DNA from 3 places in the Billgrantia desiderata genome. Region 3 is predicted to be linked to each of the others. Evidence: predicted binding sites of a transcription regulator. Region 3 holds the regulator's gene; each other region holds the start of a gene.
What was found. Region 3 encodes sigma-54, which starts transcription at its own class of promoters, with help from an activator protein. Its sites were predicted from a motif close to TGGCACNNNNNTTGCTNT; they were not measured.
Positions count from the first base shown of each region.

Region 1 (7,364 bases), on a different contig from region 3:
GTGAACCAGCAGGGCCGGCGTTTCCTCGGCCTGCCACCTGAGGAAGAGGTGCTGGGGCGGCCGATCCAGGAACTGGTGCCCAACTCGCGTCTCTCCGAGGTGCTGGAGCGGGGCGAGCGGCAGTTCGATCAGGAGATGTGGCTGGGCGATCACCCCGTGGTGGTCAACCGGGTGCCGATCGTCGACGCCGGCGAAGTGGAAGGGGCGGTGGCGACGTTCCGCAGTCGCCGCGAGATCGTCGAACTCTCCGATGCGCTGAGCGCTGCGAGCCGCGACGTGGACATGCTGCGTGCCCAGGCTCACGAGTATTCCAACAAGCTTTACACCATCTCGGGCATGCTCCAGCTCGATAGAGTCGAAGACGCTCTGGCGCTGATCCATCAGGAGAGCGAGCGCCAGCAGGCCCAGATGACCTTCCTCATGAAGCACGTGGCCGACCCGGTGGTGAGCGGTACGCTATTGGGCAAGCTGACCCGAGCGCGAGAGCTCGACGTGCATCTCGAGATCGACGAGCAGAGCTCGCTTTCCACTCCGCTGACCCTCACCGGCCAGGAGGTCGTCATGACGGTGATCGGCAACCTGATCGACAACGCTTTCCATGCGGTACGTCAGGGTGGGGCAAAAGGGCAGGTGCGGCTGTTCTTCACCGATCTCGGTGAGCAGATGCTGATCGAAGTGGAGGACAACGGCCCCGGCGTGCCGCCCGAACACGTCGAGGCCATCTTCAAGGAAGGTTTTTCCACCAAGCCCGGCAAGCACCGCGGTATCGGCCTGGCGCTGGTCAGTCGCCTGTGTCGCGAACATGGTGGAGCGATCACGCTGGAGGAGAGCGAGCTGGGCGGCGCCTGTTTCACGGTGGTGCTCTCTCGCTCCTTGTGTCGCACCGTGCAACCGGCGCAAGCCGAGAACCCATTACCATAATGCCAATATCCGTGGGGGAAAGAATGTACGAGGCAGGCTCGACGCCTGAAGAATACGGCATCCTGATCATCGAGGACGATTTCCGCATCGCCGAGATACATCGCGCCTTCATCGAGCAGAGCCAAGGCTTTCGAGTCGTGGGGATGGCTCGCAGTGGGGCAGAGGCGCGTGAGCTGATGGCGCAACATGCGGCAGAGGTCCATCTGGTGCTGCTGGATGCCTACCTGCCCGATGTCGAAGGGCTGGAGCTGCTGTGGGCGCTGCGCCGGGATCATGTGCACGTGGACATCGTCATGATCACTGCGGCAAGGGAGGTCGATACCATTTCCGAGGCGCTGCGCGGGGGAATCTTCGACTACCTGATCAAGCCCGTGGAGGCGGCGCGCATGGCGCAGATGCTGGCGCGTTTTCGTCGCGAACGCGAAGCCTTGGCGGCACGCCACGAGCTCAGCCAGGAGGAGCTCGATCGGGTGCTGTCGCGGCTGCGCCCGGAGGGAGCGCCGGGCAGTGCCGCGCGCAGCCTGCCCAAGGGCATCGATCGTCTGACGTTGCGTGCCGTGGTGGCGGCGTTGGACAGTGCTGGCAAGCCTCTGGCGGCCATGGACGTGGCGCGCGCCATGGGAGCGAGTCGCTCCACGGCACGGCGCTATCTGGAATTTCTGGTGTCGGTGCAGGTAGTTGGCGCCGAACTGGGCTACGGTGATGTAGGGAGACCTGAAAGACGCTACCGCCTCGTGGGTGATGCGGCGGCCTGGTGCGAAGAGAGTTGAGGGTGTCAGAGCGGCCCGTGAGCAAAATGAACAAAATGCACACAACGAACAGTTTATCGTTTATGCCCATAAACTTGCCGCTTCGTATCTGGTTCTTCTAACGTTCAACCTGTACGTGGGCATGAGACCCGCTGTCACAACAAGATCCTATCCAGGAGAACGCCATGACTGCCAAGCAACACCTCACCCGTTTCAGTGCCATCGTGCTGCCGCTCGCTGCGGTGGTGGGCATGAGCAGTGCGGCTCAGGCCGACGAGTGGACCCCGACCCGCAACATCGAGTTCATCGCCCCGGCCAACCCCGGCGGCGGCTGGGACACCCTGGTGCGCACCACCTCCCGCGTCATCCAGGAAGAGGGTCTGGCCGAGCGCAGCTTCGGTGCCATCAACGTACCGGGCGGCGGAGGTGCGGTGGCCTGGGCTCAGATCGCCCGTGACAGCGGCAACCCGCACAAGCTGTTCGCCACCAGCCCGCCGATCATTCTGGTGCCGCTGGCCGGCGCATCCCGCTACGACCACACCAGCTTCACGCCGATTGCCAGGCTGATCACCGATTACTCCATCGTGCTGGTACGCAACGACTCGCCCTACGAGGATCTGCCGTCGCTGATCGAAGCCATGGAGCAGAATCCCCAGCTCAGCGTCGGTGGCGGTAGCGCCCCGGGCTCCATGGACCACATCTCCATGGCCGGTCTGGCAGCGGCGGCGGGTCTGAACGCCTCAGACGTCAACTACATCCCGTTCTCCGGTGGTGGTGAAGCCATGACCAGCCTGATGGGCGGTCACGTGGAAGCGGTGATCACCGGCGCCGGCGAGGCTTCCGGTCAGCTTGGCGAGAACAGCCAGATCCGCGCCCTGGGCGTGTCTGCCCCCGAGCGTCTGGGTGGTGCTCTGGCGGAGGTGCCGACCTACCAGGAGCAGGATATTGATTACACCTTCGATATCTGGCGCGGTGTGATGGGCACCCCGGACATGCCGGCGGAGGCGGTGGCCTACTACGAGGATCTGTTCGCTCAGATGCTCGAGACCGACGGCTGGCAGCAGGCCCGCGAGCAGCTGGGCTGGATCGATGCCTATCAGGACAGCGAGGAGTTTGGCGCTTTCCTCGATGAGCAGAAAGAGCAGTTCAGCACCATTCTGGGCGACCTCGGTCTGCTGGGCGAATAACCCACCACGCTTCTGCGATTTTCGCTTCCCGGGTCCGGGCCTCGCCTAGCGAGGTCCGGGCATTCTCGAACGCCAAGAACTTGGGCGCTGCTCACGCGGCGGTAGCCCGGGACCGAATCCCATGACACGACTCAACTCCAACCAGGTCATTGCTCTCTTGCTGGCGCTGCTGTCGGTAGGCTATCTGGCCATGGCCTGGCAGATTCCCTCATTTCCGTTGCCGCGCCCGATCGATTCCGACCTCTTCCCCAAGGTGCTTGGCTTCACGTTGCTGGGGCTTTCGGTGCTGCTGTTTCTCGAGAAACCCAAGGCTCAGGACGTACCGGATGAGCTCGATCCCGAAGAGCAGCGGCTGCCGCTGCTGCTGCGGCCCTGGTCCCGCGTGGCGGTCACGGCGGTGGCGCTGGCGGTCTATGCCCTGATCCTGGTGCCGGTGGGCTTCGTGCTCAGCTCCGTGGCCCTGGTCTTCGGCCTGGCCGCCTACTACGGCTATCGCCGCCACTGGGTCAACCTGGCCACTGCGTTGGGCGTGGTGCTGGGGCTCTATCTGACCATGACGCGCATCATGGGCGTTTACCTACCCACCGGCGTGCTGCCGATCTGACTGGCCGGAGAGTGAGCCCATGGAAGCTTTCAACAATCTGATGTACGGCTTCAGCATCGCGCTGGAGCCGATCAATATCCTCTACGTCTTTGCCGGTGTCTTTGCCGGGACCATCATCGGCATGCTGCCGGGACTGGGGCCGATCAGCGCCCTGGCCCTGATGATTCCGCTGACCTTCGGCATGGAGCCGTCCTCGGGCCTGATTCTGATGGCGGGGGTGTACTACGGCGCGATCTTTGGCGGCTCTACCTCGTCGATCCTGCTCAATGCCCCTGGTGTGGCAGGTACGGTAGCGACTTCCTTCGATGGCTACCCGATGGCCAAGCAGGGCATGGCGGGCAAGGCGCTGGCCATTGCCGCCTACGCCTCCTTCATCGGCGGCACCGTCTCGATCATCTTCCTGATGATGGTGGCGCCTTTGCTCGGGCGGGTGGCGGTGAGCTTCGGCCCGGCCGAGTACTTCTCGCTGATGGTACTGGGTCTTACTGCAGTGGTATCGCTGTCCGACAAGTCGCTGGTCAAGGGGCTGATCGCCGCCGTGGTCGGGGTGATGATCTCAATCATGGGCATCGATCTGCAGACCGGCACCGAGCGCTTCACCTTCGGCACGGTGCATCTGCTCGACGGCATCGAGTTCCTGGTCGTGGCGCTGGGTATCTTCGCTCTGGCCGAGGTGTTCTACATGCTGCTCAAGGGCGGTGGCGGCAAGGAGCAGCCGCGTAACGCCATCGGTTCGCTCAAGCTCTCCAAGCAGGAGATCAAGCAGATCGCCCCGCCCATTGGCCGCAGCTCCATCCTGGGCTTCTTCACCGGCGTGCTGCCGGGTGCCGGTGCCACCATCGGCTCCTTCCTCGGCTACAGCATGGAGAAGCGTCTGGCCAAGGACGGTGACACCTTCGGCAAGGGCAACATCAAGGGCGTGGCGGCGCCGGAGTCGGCCAACAACGCCGCCTGTACCGGTTCCTTCGTGCCGCTGCTGACCCTGGGCGTGCCCGGTTCCGGTTCTACTGCGGTGCTGCTCGGCGCGCTGCTGGTAATGGGCGTGTCGCCCGGCCCGGCGATGCTGGTGGATCGTCCCGACGTCTTCTGGGGCGTGGTGGCGAGCATGTACTTGGGCAACATCTTCCTGCTGGTGCTCAACCTGCCGCTGATTCCGCTGATCGCCAAGATCCTCGACCTGCCGCGGCCGCTGCTGCTGTCACTGATCCTGATCTTCTGCATGATCGGGGTGTACGGCATGAGCTTCAGCGTCTTCGATCTGCTGCTGCTGCTCGGCTTCGGCCTGTTGGGGCTGGGCATGCGCTTGTTCGGCTTCCCGGCTGCGCCGCTGATCCTGGCGCTGATTCTCGGCGACATCATGGAGGAGTCCATGCGCCGGGCGCTGCAGATCTCCGGAGGAGACTGGTCGATCTTCATCGACAAGCCGATCTCCATGTGGCTGTTGATCATTGCCGCGCTGTCACTGACTCTGCCGCTGATCAAGCGCGTAATGGCACGCCGCAGCGTTTGATAACCTGAACCTTCCTGCCTTGAAACGGGGGTGCCGAGCGATCGGCGCCCCCGCTTTCGTTTCCGCTTTTTCCCGTTGCACTGCCATGGTGCTTCGTGGTGGTGCAGCCGCTCCGTCGCGGCGCGTTCATGGCGCCCAAAGCTGCACGTCTGAGGTGCGTAAACGGTAAATTATTCTTTTCTTGCTTTACTTAACCATCCGTTATCCAAAGACTTTTCAGCACTTGCCGCATGATGGCGCACGCTTTGCAGAGACAGGAGGCCTAGTGCTGTGTGGCCAATGTCGGCTGCACATGACCTTCACAACAAGTCCCTCTCTCAGAGGGCGCAAGGAGGTTCGCTTGAACGCTTCCCGACGCATCATGTCTTTCCCGCTTCGTTCCACCACCCTGGCCCTGATGGCAGCGGTTTCCCTCGGCTCTGCCAGTCAGGCACTGGCCCAGGAGGACCCCATCAAGGTGGGAATCCTGCACTCGCTGTCCGGCACCATGGCCATCAGTGAATCGACCCTGAAAGACACAGTGGAGATGCTGATTGCCCAGCAGAACGAGCAGGGCGGTCTGCTGGGACGTCAGCTCGAAGCGGTGGTGGTCGATCCGGCTTCGAACTGGCCGCTGTTCGCCGAGCGGGCGCGTGAGCTGCTCGAACAGCACCAGGTGGACGTGGTATTCGGCAACTGGACCTCGGTATCGCGCAAGGCGGTGCTGCCGGTGTTCGAGGAGCTCAACGGTCTGCTGTTCTATCCGGTCCAGTACGAGGGCGAGGAGTCTTCCGAGAACGTCTTCTACACCGGGGCGGCCCCCAACCAGCAGGCCATTCCCGCCGTGGACTACCTGATCAACGAGATGGGCATCGAGCGCTTCGCGCTGCTCGGCACCGATTACGTCTATCCGCGTACCACCAACCGCATCCTCGAGGCCTACCTCAAGGAAGAGCACGGTGTGGCGGACGACGACATCATGATCAACTACACCCCCTTCGGCCACAGCGACTGGCAGAACATCGTTGCCGAGGTGCGCCGCTTCGGCAGCGAAGGCAAGCCTACTGCGGTGGTCTCGACCATCAACGGCGACGCCAACGTGCCGTTCTACCGTGAACTGGGCAACCAGGGCGTGGACGCCGGTGACATTCCGGTCATCGCCTTCTCGGTGGGCGAGCAGGAGCTGACCGGTGTCGATACCGCCCCGCTGGTCGGTCATCTGGCCGCCTGGAACTACTTCATGAGCGTTGACACCGATGCCAACTACGACTTCATCGACGCCTGGATCGAGTGGACCGGCGACGAAGAGGCGGTAACCAACGACCCGATGGAGGCCCATTACATCGGCTTCAACATGTGGGCCGAGGCGGTACGCAAGGCAGGCACCACCGATCCCGATGCCATCAAGGACGCCATCATCGGCGTGGTGGTACCCAATCTTTCCGGCAGCTATGCGGCGATGATGCCCAACCACCACATCACCAAGCCGGTGCTGATCGGTGAGATCCAGGACAACGGCCAGTTCGACATCGTATGGCAGACGCCCTCCACGGTTGCCGGCGATGCCTGGTCCGATTACCTGCCGGGTTCCCGCGATCTGATGGCCGACTGGCAGGCGCCGATGCGCTGCGGCAACTTCAATGTCGCCACCGGTCGCTGCGGTGGCAGCACGGCGGCCGAAGAGGCCGAAGCAGCACTCGCCGAGTAAGTGGTACCCCGCCCCCGCTGCCCAAGTGCAGCGGGGGAGCACGCCTTCTCTATCGTTTCCGAGGAACGCTCCGATGAGATACCCCCCCATGCTTGGGCCAGCGACGGCCGGGGCGAGGGCCGGCACCGATGCCGCCGAGGATGAACGTACCTCCCAGAGCCGGGGCTCGTGGCTGCTGGTTCTCGCTCTGAGCCTCCTGCTGATGCTCGGTCTCTCCATGACGACCCCCGCAGCGGCGCAGGATGCCGCGCCGGCCGACGATGTTGCCGCCATGACGCTGCTCGAGGCGCTGGATGTCGATTCGTTTCCCGCCAAGGGCAGGGCCATCGAGGCCATCGTGCACAGCGACGATCCCCGCGCCCGCGACTGGCTGCAGGCGCTGCTCGACGGGCGCCTGCAGCGCGCCGGCGACGGCCGCTTCGTGGTGGTGCTCGACAATACCGGTCGCGACTGGCCGGTACAGGATGCGCTGAGCGGCGAGCCGCTGGGCCAGATGTCGCGCCGTGAGCTGGATCGTATCGGCATCAACAATGCGCTGCGCAACCAGCTGCGCAGCGCCATTGCCGTGGTCGATCTCTACGCCGCCGATGTCGGGCTGCGCCGCGCTTCTGCCGAGCGTCTGCTGGGCGAAGTCGATGGCGATCTGGCCGGACCGCTGGCCGAGGTGATCGAAGAAGAGCCGGACGCCAGGGTGCGCGAACGGCTG
Region 1 covers NZ_FNVC01000001.1:3,247-10,610, forward strand. The annotation lists gene C4S71_RS00020 (ATP-binding protein) at 1-921, shown strand, start outside; gene C4S71_RS00025 (response regulator) at 945-1,691, shown strand; gene C4S71_RS00030 (Bug family tripartite tricarboxylate transporter substrate binding protein) at 1,856-2,857, shown strand; gene C4S71_RS00035 (tripartite tricarboxylate transporter TctB family protein) at 2,979-3,461, shown strand; gene C4S71_RS00040 (tripartite tricarboxylate transporter permease) at 3,481-4,971, shown strand; gene urtA (urea ABC transporter substrate-binding protein) at 5,369-6,658, shown strand; gene urtB (urea ABC transporter permease subunit UrtB) at 6,861-7,364, shown strand, end outside.
Region 1: a site for sigma-54 is predicted at 5,206-5,223, ahead of urtA (urea ABC transporter substrate-binding protein). Genes of this name have one in related genera too.

Region 2 (7,364 bases), on a different contig from region 3:
CACGTCGCCGATTACGCTGTGTGATCTGGCGGCAGTGGAAGCGCCCGACGACCCGGCGCCGGAAGCTTCTGGCGCTAGGCCTGGACGCATACCGTGCCTGGAAATCAGCGGGGAATGGGCGAGGAGCCTGGTGGAATGCGGGTGCCTCGCACATGAATCAGGCCCTGCCGCGGAAGCGGTTCGACGGGCTGGGCCTGATCTCGGTACTGGATACGGTAAGAGGGCTTAACCGTTCTTCATGAACCGCCGTATACGGAACCGTACGTACGGTGGTGTGGGAGGGCGCCGGGGGTGACCCCGGCCCCTACCCGATTCGTACACTAGGCGGAACGTTCCGTTACGCGCGCCCGATTCCGACCCGCCCATGCCCGGGTTCGGCCGGCAGGTGCGCTGCGGAACAGCCAAGGGGGAGCGACCCATGCTCAAGCTGATCGTGCCGTGCCTGCTGGGAGTGCTGATGGCGCATTCGGCACAGGCCACGACCATCTATCGCACCACCGATGCCCAGGGCAATGTGATCTTCACCGACGACCCCAACCGCGGCGGCGAGCCGGTCCAGCTGGCACCGGTGACCGTGATCCCTTCGCGCACCGAGGGGCGCCGGGCCGAGCCGCCACGGGCTGAGGGAGCCACCCCGCGGGCGGGCCAGTCGCCGGGCCAGCCCTTCATGCCCTACGACACCTTCCGCATTCGCTCGCCCGAGCACGGGGGCGACCTGCCTGCCAGCTACGCCGGCAATCTGCAGGTCGAACTGGCCATTGTGCCGGCGCTGCGTCCCGACCATCGCGTAAGGCTGCTGGTCGATGGCCAGGTGAGCCAGACCGCCATGCATACCAGTGCCTTCATGCTGACCAATCTGTCTCGCGGCGAATACGTGTTGCAGGCCGAGCTGCTCGACGCTCAGGGGCAGATACGCCACCGCACGGCGCCGGTCTCGCTCTACGTGCAGCGCTCCAGCGCCACTCTGCCGGGAAGCGACGGCTGAGTTCCTTCTGCTGCCTCGCTTTCCAACAGGCTGCCCCGATATAGGGTGGGTTCGCACCATGATGGATGAGGCGTGCGCTTTCTTCGCTGGCGCTTTCTCTCTGAGCGCACCATTATGGTGCATAGGCGGACGCGACATCCGCCCCGAAACGGCGCTATAGCGCTCTTATAAGGGTTGGCGCACTTCTTGCTTGCTTCTTGTGTAGGGGCCGGTGACGCCCAGGGGAGATGCCGCTTCGGCGATGAGCCGGGCATGCGCCATGACGATGCAAGCGCTGCGCTCAGTCCCCCTTCATTTTGCGAGAAAAGGTCGAAAATGTATCGACGCCTGATGGAACACCTCACCACGGCGGTGCTGCTGCTGGACGACGAGCTGCAGTTGAGCTGGATGAATCCGGCGGCCGAGGCCCTGCTGGCAGTCAGCCTGGGGCGGGTCAAGGGCCACAGCCTGGCGGCACTGCTGGTCGAAGACGACGGCATGGGCGAGGTGCTGGCCAAGGCGCGGGACGACCAGCATCCCTTTACCCAGCGCGAAGTGCGCCTGGCGCTGCTGGGCGGCGCCGTGGTGACCATCGACTACACGGTCACGCCGCTCTCCGCGGCCGAGCTGCTGGTGGAGATGGAGCCGCGCGACCGGCTGCTGCGGATATCCCGCGAGGAGGCCCTTCTCAACCGTCAGGAGGCGATCAAGGTGCTGTCGCGGGGGCTGGCCCACGAGGTGAAGAACCCGCTGGGTGGCATCCGTGGCGCCGCTCAACTGCTGGAGCGCGACCTTGACGACCCCGCCCTGCGGGAATTCACCCATATCATCGTCGAGGAGGTCGACCGCCTGCGCGACCTGGTCGACAGCATGCTGGGGCCGAACAAGCTGCTGCGTCACGAGCCGCTCAACGTGCACAAGGTGCTGGAGCGGGTGCGTACGCTGCTTTCCGCCGAGACACCGGGGGTGAGCATCGAGCGCGACTACGACCCCAGCCTGCCGGACTTTCCCGGCGACGAGGCGCAGATGATCCAGGCGGTGCTCAACGTGGCGCGCAACGCAGTGGAAGCCATGACCGAGGCCGGTACCGCAGCGCCCAGCCTGCTGCTGCGTACCCGCGCCCGCCGCCAGTTCACCCTGGGCGCCGAGCGTCATCGCCTGGTCTGCGAGGTGGCCTTGATCGACAACGGCCCCGGTGTTCCCGAAGCCCTGCAGGAAACCCTTTTCTACCCCATGGTATCGGGGCGCGCCGACGGCAGTGGACTGGGATTGTCCATTGCCCAGGGCATTCTGCATCAGCATCAAGGACTGATCGAATGCGAGTCCCGCCCCGGTCATACCGAGTTTCGTCTGCTTATTCCACTGGAGAAGCGCCATGACTGATGTCGCACGTGTCGCGGTGGTCGACGACGACCGCGCCATTCGCTGGGTGCTGGAGCGCGCCCTGGCTCAGCCCGACCTCGAGGTCGAGTGCATCGACCGGGCCGATATGGCGCTCAGCCGTCTTCTCGACGATCCCCCCGACGTGCTGGTCACCGATATCCGCATGCCGGGCATCGACGGCCTGGACCTGATGTCGCGGATCCGCGAGGTGCATCCCGATCTGCCGGTCATCGTCATGACGGCCCACTCCGACCTCGACAGCGCCGTGGCCTCCTACCAGGGCGGTGCCTTCGAATACCTGCCCAAGCCCTTCGACGTCGACGAGGCGTTGGCCCTGGTGCGCCGCGCGGTGGCCCATGCCCGCGAGCGCAAGCGGCCGGTGAGCGTACCCGAAGGGCTGAACGCCGAGATCATCGGCGAGGCGCCGGCCATGCAGGAGGTGTTTCGCGCCATCGGCCGCTTGTCGCACTCGCACATCACCGTGCTGATCAACGGCGAGTCGGGCACCGGCAAGGAGCGGGTGGCCCGTGCCCTGCATCAGCACAGCCCGCGCGCGGCCCACCCGTTCATCGCCCTGAACATGGCCGCCATCCCGCGCGATCTGATCGAGTCCGAGCTGTTCGGCCACGAGAAGGGGGCCTTCACCGGCGCCACCGCGCAGCGCCAGGGGCGCTTCGAGCAGGCCAACGGCGGCACGCTGTTCCTCGACGAGATCGGCGACATGCCGGCCGAGACCCAGACGCGGCTGCTGCGGGTGCTGGCCGACGGCGAGTTCTATCGCGTCGGCGGCCATACCCCGGTCAAGGTCGACGTGCGCATCATTGCCGCCACCCACCAGAACCTGGAGGCGCTGGTGGAGGACGGTCGCTTTCGCGAGGACCTCTTCCATCGCCTCAACGTGATTCGTGTCCATCTGCCCAAGCTCGCCGAGCGGCGCGAAGACATTCCCCGCCTGGCGCGGCACTTCCTGGCCGAGGCGGCCAAGGAGCTCGCCACCGACGTCAAGGTACTGACCAAGGATGCCGAGACCCACCTGACCCGGCTGCCGTGGCCCGGCAACGTGCGCCAGTTGGAGAATACCTGTCGCTGGCTGACGGTGATGGCCTCGGGGCGTGAGATCCTGGTCGAAGACCTGCCGCCGGAGCTGCGCCAGGGCGAGAGCGGCGAGGCCCCCAGCGGCGACTGGCGCGCCGCCTTCCGCGACTGGGCCGACCGCGCCCTGGCGGCGGGTCATACCCATCTGCTGGAGGAGGCGGTGCCGGACTTCGAGCGCATCCTGATCGAGACGGCGCTGAAACACACCGGCGGGCGCAAGGGCGAAGCCGCCGAGCTGCTGGGCTGGGGGCGCAATACACTGACGCGCAAGCTCAAGACGCTGTTGCCCTCACTGGCGGAAGACTGAGGTGGGCAAGATAGTCTGTGGTGGATAACGGTTACCAACTGCGGGTGACAAGCGCCCGGTGCTTTGCCAGGGCGCCGGGCCTGCACATGTGTGCAAAGGATCGTAACCGAGCTACCAAACTCCCTTACCTGTCGCCGGACGCCGCTGAACTAAGGTGAAGTTCAGGTCATTCGCTTTCGCAGGCAGTCAAAGACAGGGAGAGAGTCATGAAAGCGCTGTGTTGGCACGGCAAGAACGATATCCGCTACGAAACGGTTCCCGACCCGAAGATCGAACATCCCCGCGACGCCATCATCAATGTCAGCAGCTGCGCCATCTGCGGCTCCGACTTGCACTTGTTCCACCACTTCATTCCGGCCATGGAATCGGGCGATGTGGTGGGGCATGAGTTCATGGGCGAGGTGATGGAGGTCGGCAACGAGACCCGCGAGCTCAAGGTCGGCGACCGCGTCGTGGTGCCCTTCACCATCACCTGCGGCGAGTGCGAGCAGTGCCGGCGCGGCAATTTTTCCCTGTGCGAGCGCTCCAACCGCAACAAGGCGCTGGCCGACAAGGTGTTCGGCCATGCCGGGGCCGGCCTGTTCGGCTACTCGCATCTCACCGGCGGCTATGCCGGCGGCCAGGCGGAGTACGTGCGCGTGCCCTTCGCCGACACCACCCACGTCAAGGTACCCGACAGCCTGAGCGACGAGCAGGTGCTGTTCCTCGGCGATATCTTCCCCACCGGCTGGCAGGCGGCGGTGCAGTGTGACATCGAGCCCACCGATACCGTGGCCATCTGGGGTGCCGGGCCCGTTGGCCAGTTCTGCGTGCGCAGCGCCGTGCTGCTGGGTGCCGAGCAGGTGGTGGTGATCGACAACGTGCCCGAGCGCTTGGCCATGGCCGAGGCTGGCGGGGCGATCGCGATCGACTTCGACGAGGAGAGCGTGCTCGCCCGCCTGCAGGAGCTGACCCGGGGCAAGGGGCCGGAGAAGTGCATCGATGCGGTGGGGCTGGAGTCTCACGTGCCGCGCTCCCTCGATTCGGTCTACGACCGCTTCAAGCAGGCGATGATGCTGGAGAACGACCGCGCCCACGTGCTGCGCGAGATGATCTACGTCTGCCGTCCCGGCGGTATCCTGTCGATCCCCGGCGTCTACGGCGGCTTGATCGACAAGGTGCCCATGGGGCCGCTGATGAACAAGGGTCTGACCGTGCGCACCGGTCAGACCCACGTCAAGCGCTGGACCGACGAGCTGCTGGGTCTGATCGACGAGGGGCAGATCGACCCTTCCTTCGTGGTCACCCACAGCGCCGGCCTGGAGCAAGGGCCCGAAATGTACAACACCTTTCGCGACAAGCAGGACGGCTGCGTGAAGGTGGTACTCAAGCCTTGAGCGGCTTGTGCGCCGGATGCAGAAAACCGACATGGAGGTGAACAGATGAATCTCGACCGGAGCCATTCGCTGCAGACCAGCGACAGGCTGGCACGTGGGCTCGGCTGGCTGGGCATCGGGCTGGGTCTCTACCAGCTGCTGGCGCCGCGCAGCGTGACAAGAGCGCTGGGCGTGGAAGGGGCGGAAGCCATCGTGCGTCTTTGCGGCGCACGTGGTGTAGCCACCGGTATCGGTGCGCTGAGCGTCAATCCCAAGCCCGCGTTGTGGGCGCGCAGTGCCGGCGATGCGCTGGATCTGGCGGCGCTGCTGGCGCTGCTGGCCGACCGCGACCACCCCAAGCACGGCAGCGTCAAGCTGGCGCTGGTGGCGGTGGGGGCAAGCACGGCGGTAAGCCTGTATTGTGCTCAGGACCAGACCCGGCGGCACGCCTACCAGGCCGGACGCACACCCGACTACAGTGGGCGTAGCGGCTTTCCGCAAGGGGTGGAGCGTGCCCGGGGAGCGGCGGCACGCGGTGACGGTCTGCCTGCTCGTCCCATGGCGCTGCCTTCGCCGGCACGCTCGCCGGGGCCTCGTCTACAGACCACCACCGTGCGCCAACGCGACACCAGCGGTTATATCAAAGGCAGCGACTACGACTACTGAGCTGGCGCCATGATTGGGCTGCTGCTGTCGCCTGCGCTCACGCAATGAGGCCGAACCGCTGAAGTTCGGCCTCTTTTGTGTGGGTGCCTGGTGGGGCCGCTCAGCCGCCACCGATGCCCTCGATGACATAACCGGAACCGCCGCACTCGGGGCAGGTGCCGTCATCGATCCGGCCGTCGCCCTTGCACTTGGGGCATACGTTCTCTCCGGTACCGGGTGTGCCGGGCGGTGCCTCGTCGCCGGGCTGCTGGGGGCGGGTTGCGTCGGGTTTGCGTGCCATGCTGCCTCCTTGTCGAGTGGTCGACCTCTCGTGCGGGTGAACGTACTGACAAGTTAGGCAAGCCCCGCGCTATGCGACAAGCGAGGCGCTTACGGCGACGATGGCCATGTCACCCATGGCGGTGCCAGAATGAAGGCTTCAGGAGGAAGCCCATGACCCAGATGCATTGGCAGCAGTTGCTCGACCCCTCGCGGCTGCATGGCAAACCCACCAGCGGGCGTGACGAGATCGGGCGCAGCCCGTTCCACAAGGACCATGACCGCATCGTCTTCTCCGGCTCGTTTCGGCGGCTCGGGCGCAAGACCCAGGTCCACCCGTTGACCGACAACGACCATATTCACACCCGCCTGACCCACTCGTTGGAGGTGGGCTGCGTGGGGCGCAGCCTGGGCATGATCGTCGGCGAGCTGCTGCGCGAGCGGCTGCCAAAATGGATCACGCCGGCCGATCTCGGCGTGATCGTGCAGGCCGCCTGCCTGGGACACGATATCGGCAACCCGCCCTTCGGGCATGCCGGCGAATACGCCATCCGCGACTGGTTCAAGCGCGCCGAGGCGGATGGCAGCGGGCTGCTGGAGGGGCTTTCCGAGCGCGAGCGCGCCGATCTGCTGACCTACGAGGGCAATGCCCAGGGCTTTCGCATCGTCACCCAGATCGAATACAACCAGTTTCGCGGCGGCATGCGCCTCACTGCGGCGACCCTGGGCACCCTGCTCAAGTACCCCTGGACCGTGGAGCACGGCGGCAGCGCCGGCAAGTTCGGCTGCTACCAGTCGGAGCGGCCGCTGCTTGAGGACGTGACCCGCTGCCTGGGCCTGCTGCCCCGCGGCGAAGGGCGCTGGTGTCGCCATCCGCTGGCGTGGCTGGTGGAGGCGGCCGACGATATCTGCTACGCGCTGCTCGACCTGGAGGACGGCCTGGAGATGGGCATCCTGCGCTTCGAGGAGGTCGCTGAGGTGCTGTTGCAGATCGCCGGAGATGCGCCCTCGGACTATGCGCGCATGGCCCGCGACGGCGTCTCCCAGCGGCGGCGCATCGCCGCACTGCGGGGTGCCGCCATGGAGCGGGCCGTCAACGATGTGGGGGCCGTGTTCGTCGAGCACGAGAACGCGCTGCTCAACGGTACGCTCAATAGCGACCTGCTCGAGCTCTGCCATCCCGACCTGGGCTGGGGGGTGGCGGCCGCCAAGCAGCTGGCGCGCGAGCGCATCTTCCAGAACGAGCGCAAGGCCAAGCTGGAGATCGGCGCCTACACCACCCTGGGCATCCTGCTCGAGGCTTTCATCGGCGCCGCCCATGAGCTGCACTTCAGCG
Region 2 covers NZ_FNVC01000028.1:57,489-64,852, reverse strand. The annotation lists partial or broken gene C4S71_RS19590 (group II intron maturase-specific domain-containing protein) at 1-242, shown strand, start outside; gene C4S71_RS19585 (DUF4124 domain-containing protein) at 419-985, shown strand; gene glnL (nitrogen regulation protein NR(II)) at 1,301-2,347, shown strand; gene ntrC (nitrogen regulation protein NR(I)) at 2,340-3,749, shown strand; gene C4S71_RS19570 (zinc-dependent alcohol dehydrogenase) at 3,956-5,125, shown strand; gene C4S71_RS19565 (hypothetical protein) at 5,171-5,770, shown strand; gene C4S71_RS19560 (hypothetical protein) at 5,871-6,050, opposite strand; gene C4S71_RS19555 (deoxyguanosinetriphosphate triphosphohydrolase) at 6,203-7,364, shown strand, end outside.
Region 2: a site for sigma-54 is predicted at 1,161-1,178, ahead of glnL (nitrogen regulation protein NR(II)). Genes of this name have one in related genera too.

Region 3 (7,364 bases):
GAACTCCAGCACCCTCTTCTTGCTGCCCCCGGGAACGTCGAACAGCGCGCGCTCAGGGGGCAGTATGTTTTCCAGTGTCATGGCAACTCAGCGAATGCCGGCGCCCTGGGCGCGGGCCTGGGCCTTTTCCTTGTGCTTGACCAGTTGACGATCGAGCTTGTCGGTCAGCGCATCGATGGCGGCGTACATGTCCGGGTCGGAGGCTTCGGCATGCAGATCGGCACCGGCGGCATGCAGCGTGCAAGCGGCCTGCTGGCGCTCCTTCTCGATCGAGAGGGTGACCTGCACGTTGGTGATGTTGTCGTAGTGCCGTTGGACGCGGTTGAGCTTTTCGCTCACGTAGTCACGCAGGGAATCGGTCAGTTCAACATGATGGCCGGTAATGTTGACTTGCATGACGAGCTCCTTCGTCCTTCGAGTGGTGGTTTGATTGTAACCCTTTTTGCCTCCTTGCAAACCCCTCCGAACGACGCTCTTGTCCGGCGTCAACGCTGCGCGCCGAGTTCAACGAAAGCGCTTGCGTTCGCTCGAGGAAGGTATTCCCAGCGCTTCACGATACTTGGCCACGGTGCGGCGCGCCACCTGAATGCCGTCGTCGGCCAGCAGCTCCACCAGACGACTGTCGGAGAGCGGTTTGCGCGGTGGCTCGTCGGCGATCAGCTTGCGAATGCGGGCGCGAATCGCGGTGCTGGAGTGAGCATCCCCCTCGCCGTTGCCGCCAACGTGGCTGGAGAAGAAATACTTCAGCTCGAACACGCCGCGCGGCGTGTGGATGAACTTCTGCGTCGTGACCCGCGAGATGGTCGATTCGTGCATCTCCACGGCCTGGGCGATGTCGGCCAGTACCAGCGGCTTCATCGCCTCCTCGCCCTGCTCCAGGAAGTCGATCTGGCGGGCCATGATCTCGCGCCCCACTCGCAGCAGGGTGTCGTTACGGCTGGCCAGGCTCTTCATCAACCAGCGGGCTTCCTGCAGGTGATCCTTGAGGAACTGGTTGTCCTGACTCTTGTCGGCGCGGCGCACCAGGGCGACGTAGTCGGGCTGGATGCGCAGGCGTGGCAGCGCTTCGGCATTGAGCTCCACGCGCCAGCCGGACTCGTCGTGATAGGCGACCAGGTCGGGGGTGATGTAGTTGCTGCCGACCTCGGCATAGGCGCTGCCAGGGCGCGGGTTCAGCGAGCGCACCAGGGCAATGGCGTCGTCGAGGGCCTCGTCGTCCAGGCTCAGGCGCCGCTTGAGCAGGCGACGGTCGTCGGCGGCCAGGGCTTCGAGGAACTGGCGCACCAGGCGGCGTGCCTGGGGCAGCAGGGGCGTATCGTCGGGCAGGGTGGCGAGCTGCAGCATCAGGCATTCGCGCAGGTCCCTGGCGAACACGCCGGTGGGTTCGAACTGCTGCAGGCGCAGCAGCACCTGCTCGACCTCACGGGTAGGCAGCCCCTCGAGGCCCTGGCGACGCAGGCCGTCGCGGATCTCTTCCAGCGGCTGGGTCAGGTAGCCGGTGCCGTCGACGGCATCGATCAGGCTTTCGGCGATCTGCCGCTGACGCTCGTTCACATCGATCATCGCCAGTTGCCACATCAGGTGGCCGGCCAGCGTCTGTCCCGCGGCCTGGCGTTCGAAATCGGGGCCTTCGCCGGTGGCGCCGCCGGCGCCGCTGCCATGATCCGGATAGGTATCCGTCCAGTCGCTGTCGGTGGAGAGCTCGCCGGGAATTTCGCTGGCCCAGTCGTCGCTCTGGGGCTCGCTGACGGCTTGTTCGCCGAAGCCGTCGTCGAGCTCGAGCATGGGATTGGACTCGAGGGCCTGCTGGATCTCCTGGCGCAGGTCCAGGGTGGAGAGCTGCAGCAGCGCGATGGCCTGCTGCAGCTGTGGGGTCATGGTCAGCTGAGTGCCGACTCGCAGTTGCAAGGATGCTTTCATGGCCATGAGAATAATGGGCTCATCTGCCGGAAAGACTCTACCCTAGACTGGCCGACGATCACTTGCAAGAGCGCAGAGCTGCAATAAGCATGCCATCGGCAATATTCATGCCCGTTAGGGAATTTTAATGTAAGATCATGCTCTTGTTTGTTGGGTCGGAATGCGCTATGGGCAGGGGCGCTGCTATAGACGGAAGTCTTCGCCGAGATAGACTTCCCTTACCCGACGGTTGGCCAGAATGGCCTCGGCATCGCCTTCCGCGATGATCTGACCGTCGCCGACGATATAGGCCGAATCGCAGATATCCAGCGTCTCGCGGACGTTGTGATCGGTGATCAGCACGCCGATGTCGCGGGCCTTGAGTTGGCGGATGATGCCTTTGATCTCGCCCACCGAGATCGGATCGACGCCGGCAAAGGGCTCGTCCAGCAGAATGAAGGCCGGCTCGGTGGCCAGCGCGCGGGCGATCTCCACGCGCCGCCGCTCACCGCCCGACAGGCTCATGCCGAGGTTGTCGCGGATGTGCGTGACGTGAAAGTCCTGCAGCAGCTGCTCCAGGCGCTGATGACGCCCTTGTCGATCCAGATCCTTGCGGGTCTCCAGGATGGCCATGATGTTGTCGGCCACCGAGAGCTTGCGGAAGATCGAAGCCTCCTGCGGCAGGTAGCCGATGCCCGCCTTGGCCCGCTCGTGCATGGCGCTCTTCGAGAGGTCGAGGTCGTCGATGCAGACGTTGCCGGCATCGGCCTTGACCAGGCCCACGATCATGTAGAACGAGGTGGTCTTGCCGGCTCCGTTGGGGCCGAGCAGCCCCACCACGCAGCCCTGCTCGATGGAGAGGCTGATGTCGTGCACCACGCGCCGGCGTTTGTAGCTCTTCGCCAGGTGGCGGGCGTGCAGGGTCTTCATCGCCATCTCAGCGCTCCGGTTGCAGGGTCATGCGGATACGCTGGCGTCCTTCGACGCCTTCGCTCTCGGCGCGGGCCTGGACCACGCGACGGTCGAGGAAGTACTCGAGATAGCCGCCATCGAAGGTATCTCCGCCCTGGTGCAGCTCGGCACGGTCGATCAGCTCGACGCGGCGTTCGGCGGCGTGATAGATGACGGTGCGTCCCCAGCCGCGTACCACGGGTTGGTCGGGATCGGGCTGCTGCTCGAGGTAGGCGCGCTCGCCGCGGGCCGTGGCGCGGGAAAGCTCACCGGCCGCATTGCGCCGGAGTTCGACGCGGTCGCCGGTGATGCGCATGGTGCCCTGGCGAATGTCCACGTCGCCGGTGTAGACCGCCGTGCCGGCAACGTCGTCGAGATCGAGCCGGTCGGCTTCGATATGAATGGGCTGATCGGCGTCGCGCTGCTGGGCCATGCTCGCGGCAGGGCTCCATGCCAGGCCGATCAATGCCAGGGTGAGCAGCGTGCGAGGCGTCGACGGCTTGCATCGCTTCATGGCGTGAGTTCCTCCAGGGTGACGGGGTCGGCCTGTCCCGGCTGAGCGCCTTCCGGGGGGTGATAGCCGCGCACATTGTCGGTCAATCGTGCCCGGTTGTCATGGATCCAGGCGTCGAAACGTTCGCCGCGCATGTGCTGCGGCGGCTGCTGCAGCAGCGCCGGCGTATCGCTCCAGGCGTGTCCGACGTTGGCGTCGTAGTGCAGCACCTCGGTGTCGAGCTGCCAGCGCTCCTCGGGGGCGAAGAGACGGGCGTCGCCGGTAAGCGTCAGCGGGTTGCCACCCGGGCCGAGCCGCCCCTCCTGGCCGCTGGCCACCCACAGCCGGCCCTCGCGGTCGATCAGGTGCGCCAGCGGCGTGACGGCGCGTGTCACGTCGTCGTGGGGAGTGTGTACCAGGCGCGGGCTCTCCAGCCGCTGGTGAGCGCGGCCTTCGATATCGAAGCGCGTCAGGCGGGCCTGCTCAAGGAAGTAGTCGGGCTCGCCGGCTTCGTCGGTGGGTACCGGGCCGGGGGGTGGGGGCTGCCATGGGTCCAGCCAGGTGATCAGGCCGCCCAGCGCCAGCAGCAGCAGAAACAGCCAGAGACGGAACGAGGGGCGCGGCAGACGACGCAGCATCGGCGGGGCGACCTCAGCGCTTGCCGTGCAGGTAAGTGTCGATCAGGGCGTCGCGATGCCCCTGCGCCTCGAGCAGCAGATCGCAGATCTCGCGCACTGCGCCATGGCCGCCGCTGCGCTCGGTCACGTGATCGGCCAGGGCACGGATGTAGGGCGGGGCGCCGGGCACGGTGATGCCGACACCGGTGCGTTGAATGGGCGCCAGATCGGGCAGGTCGTCACCGCAGAAGGCGACCTGCTCGAGTTCGAAGCCCTTGCGATTGCACAGCTCGCGCAGCGTGGCGAGCTTGTCCTCGCAGCCCTGAAAGACGTGGTCGACGCCCAGGGCGGCAGCGCGATGGCTGACCATGGGCGACTCCCTGCCGGTGATGAAGGCAACCTGCAGTCCGGCGCGGCGCAATAGCTTGATGCCCAGGCCGTCCTGGGTATGGAACGCCTTGATCTCGACGCCGTCGGCCTGGAAGTAAAGCCGCCCGTCGGTGAGCACGCCATCCACGTCCAGGGCGAGCAGGCGAATCTTGCGCAAGCGGTCGAGCAGACGCGGGTCGAGGGTCGAGGTGGCGAGCGCCATGGGCTCTCCTTGTCAGAGTGAAGTCAGATCACGCCGCTTCGCAGCAGGTCGTGCATGTGCAGGGCACCGATCGGGTGGCCTTCGTCATCGACCACGGCCAGCGCCGTGATCAGGTTGTCTTCCATCACGCGCACCGCTTCGGCGGCCAGCACGTCGGCGCTGATGCGCTTGCCGGGACGGGTCATGACGTCGTCTACCGTCAGCCGGCTCAGATCCTGGTGCTGATCGAGCGTGCGACGCAGATCGCCGTCGGTATAGACACCGATCAATTGATTCTGCTCATCGACGACGCAGGTGAAGCCGAGGCCCTGGCGGGTAATCTCGAGCAGGGCGTCGCGCAGGGGGCTGCCCAGCGGTACGCGGGGCAGCCGGTCGCCCTGGTGCATCAGGTCGCCGACGCGCAGCAGCAGGCGCTTGCCCAGGCTGCCGCCCGGGTGCGACATGGCGAAGTCCTCGGCGGTGAAGCCGCGTGCCTCGAGCAGTGCCACCGCCAGCGCATCGCCCAGCGCCAGGGCAGCGGTGGTGGAGGCCGTCGGCGCCAGATCGAGCGGGCAGGCCTCGCGTTCGACGCCGGCATCGAGATGGGCATCGGCGTGACGAGCCAGGGTCGAGTCGGGGCGTCCCGTCATGCTCACCAGCGGCGTGCCGATGCGCTTGAGCAGCGGCAGCAGGGCGGTGACTTCTGCCGTCTCGCCGGAGTTCGACAGGGCCAGTACCACGTCGCCGGGGGTGATCATGCCCAGGTCGCCGTGGCTGGCCTCGCCTGGATGCACGAAGAAGGCAGGGGTGCCGGTGCTGGCCAGGGTAGCGGCGATCTTGCCGGCGACATGGCCCGACTTGCCCATGCCGGTCACCACCACCCGCCCCTGGCAGGCGAGTATCAGCTCGCAGGCACGGTCGAAGTGGCTGTCGAGGCGTCCGGCCAGCGCGGCGACGGCCTGCTCCTCGATGTGCAGGGTGCGGCGGGCGCTGGCCCGCATGGGCGAGTCCTCTGCCGCTGGGGCGTTCTGATCTGTCGGCGTTGCAGTGTCGTTGGTCATGCGCTGATTGTTGTCCTTTGCGAGGAATCGCTCAAGTGGCACCGCCGGCGGCCGCGGCCAGCCAGGTCAGATAGACCAGGTAGATGCCCAGGAAGAGCGCGCCGGGCAGGCGCCCGAGCCGGCCGTGGCGGAACCACAGCAGGAGCATGCCCATGCCGAGAGTCAGCAGCAGCATGATCGGAAAGTCGCGGCTGGCGGCGGCGGGGTCGATCGGGCCGGGCGCCAGCAGGCCGGGAATCGGCAGCACGGCCAGTAGGTTGAACAGGTTCGAGCCGATCACGTTGCCGATGGCCAGGTCGTGGTGGCGCTTGATGGCGCTGGCAATGCAGGCGGCGAGCTCGGGCAGGCTGGTGCCCACTGCCACGATGGTGAGGCCGATGATCAGTTCGCTGACCCCCAGGCCGCGGGCCAGCTCGCTGGCGCCCCATACCAGCGTGCGCGAGCTGAGCGCCAGCAGGACGAGCGTGAAGGCCAGCCAGGCGAGAGCCTTCTGGAGCGTCATCGCGGGTATGGCGTCGTCCGCCGGAGCGTCGGGAGTGTCGGCACGCAGCAGCCACCACAGGCTGAAGACCAGTAGCAGGCCCAGGAACAGTGCGTCGAAGCGTCCCAGGATGCCGTTGGCCAAGGCATAGCCGGCCAGGCCGGTGGCGCCCAGCAGCAGGGGCAATTCACGCCGGACCATCGAGAAGCGTATCGGGATCGGGCGAATCAGGGCGGTCATGCCCAGTACCAGGCCGATGTTGGCGATGTTGGAGCCCAGGGCGTTGCCCGTGGCCAGGTCGGGCAGGCCATCGAGAGCGGCAAATACCGCTACCACCATCTCGGGGGCCGAGGTACCCAGCGCCACCACGGTCATGCCGACCAGCATGGCGCTAAGCCCGGTGCGACTCGCCGTGGCGGCAGCGGCATTGACGAAGCGGTCGGCGCTCCACACGAGTACGGCAAGGCCCAGGGCGATCGCGATGGCAGGCAGCAGCATGATGAAGGGTCGCAGCTAGGATACGAGGTGGCACATTAGACGTCTTCGGTGGCTCCGGTGCAAGCGACAGGGCGTGCAGGCTGGCGCCGGGCGGCATGATTAGGATACGATGTTCGATAATTCTTTCTTGGACCTTGCAGCATGATCGAATCCCCCCTCGTGGAGGTGAAGGGCCTGCACTTCTCACGCGGTGAAAAGACCATTTTCAGCGGCGTAGAACTGCAGATCCCTCGTGGCAGGATTACCGCCATCATGGGGCCCAGCGGCACCGGCAAGACGACGCTGCTCAAGCTGATCGGCGGCCAGCTCACTCCCGATGTCGGTCGCGTCCTGATCGACGGCCATGACGTGCATGAGCTGTCGCGCAAGGCGCTGTTCACCCTGCGCCGCCGCATGGGCATGCTGTTCCAGAGCGGGGCGCTGTTCTCCGACCTCAGCGTGTTCGAGAACGTGGCGTTTCCGCTGCGCGTGCACACCGAGCTGCCGGAAGCGATGATCCGCGACCTGGTGCTGATGAAGCTGCAGGCCGTCGGGCTGCGCGGGGCGCGCGAACTGATGCCCGCCGAACTGTCAGGGGGCATGGCGCGTCGTGTCGCCCTGGCCCGCGCCATTGCGCTGGACCCCGACCTGGTACTTTACGACGAGCCCTTCGTCGGGCAGGACCCGATCTCCAAAGGCGTGCTGGTACAGTTGATCAAGACCCTCAACGACGCTCTGGGACTGACCTCGGTGGTGGTGTCCCACGACATCCCCGAGGCACTTTCCATCGCCGACTATGTCTATGTCATCGCCG
Region 3 covers NZ_FNVC01000002.1:132,072-139,435, forward strand. The annotation lists gene ptsN (PTS IIA-like nitrogen regulatory protein PtsN) at 1-81, opposite strand, end outside; gene hpf (ribosome hibernation-promoting factor, HPF/YfiA family) at 88-396, opposite strand; gene C4S71_RS02945 (RNA polymerase factor sigma-54) at 505-1,926, opposite strand; gene lptB (LPS export ABC transporter ATP-binding protein) at 2,104-2,829, opposite strand; gene lptA (lipopolysaccharide transport periplasmic protein LptA) at 2,837-3,364, opposite strand; gene lptC (LPS export ABC transporter periplasmic protein LptC) at 3,361-3,981, opposite strand; gene C4S71_RS02965 (KdsC family phosphatase) at 3,995-4,552, opposite strand; gene C4S71_RS02970 (KpsF/GutQ family sugar-phosphate isomerase) at 4,576-5,532, opposite strand; gene C4S71_RS02975 (calcium/sodium antiporter) at 5,624-6,571, opposite strand; gene C4S71_RS02980 (ABC transporter ATP-binding protein) at 6,713-7,364, shown strand, end outside.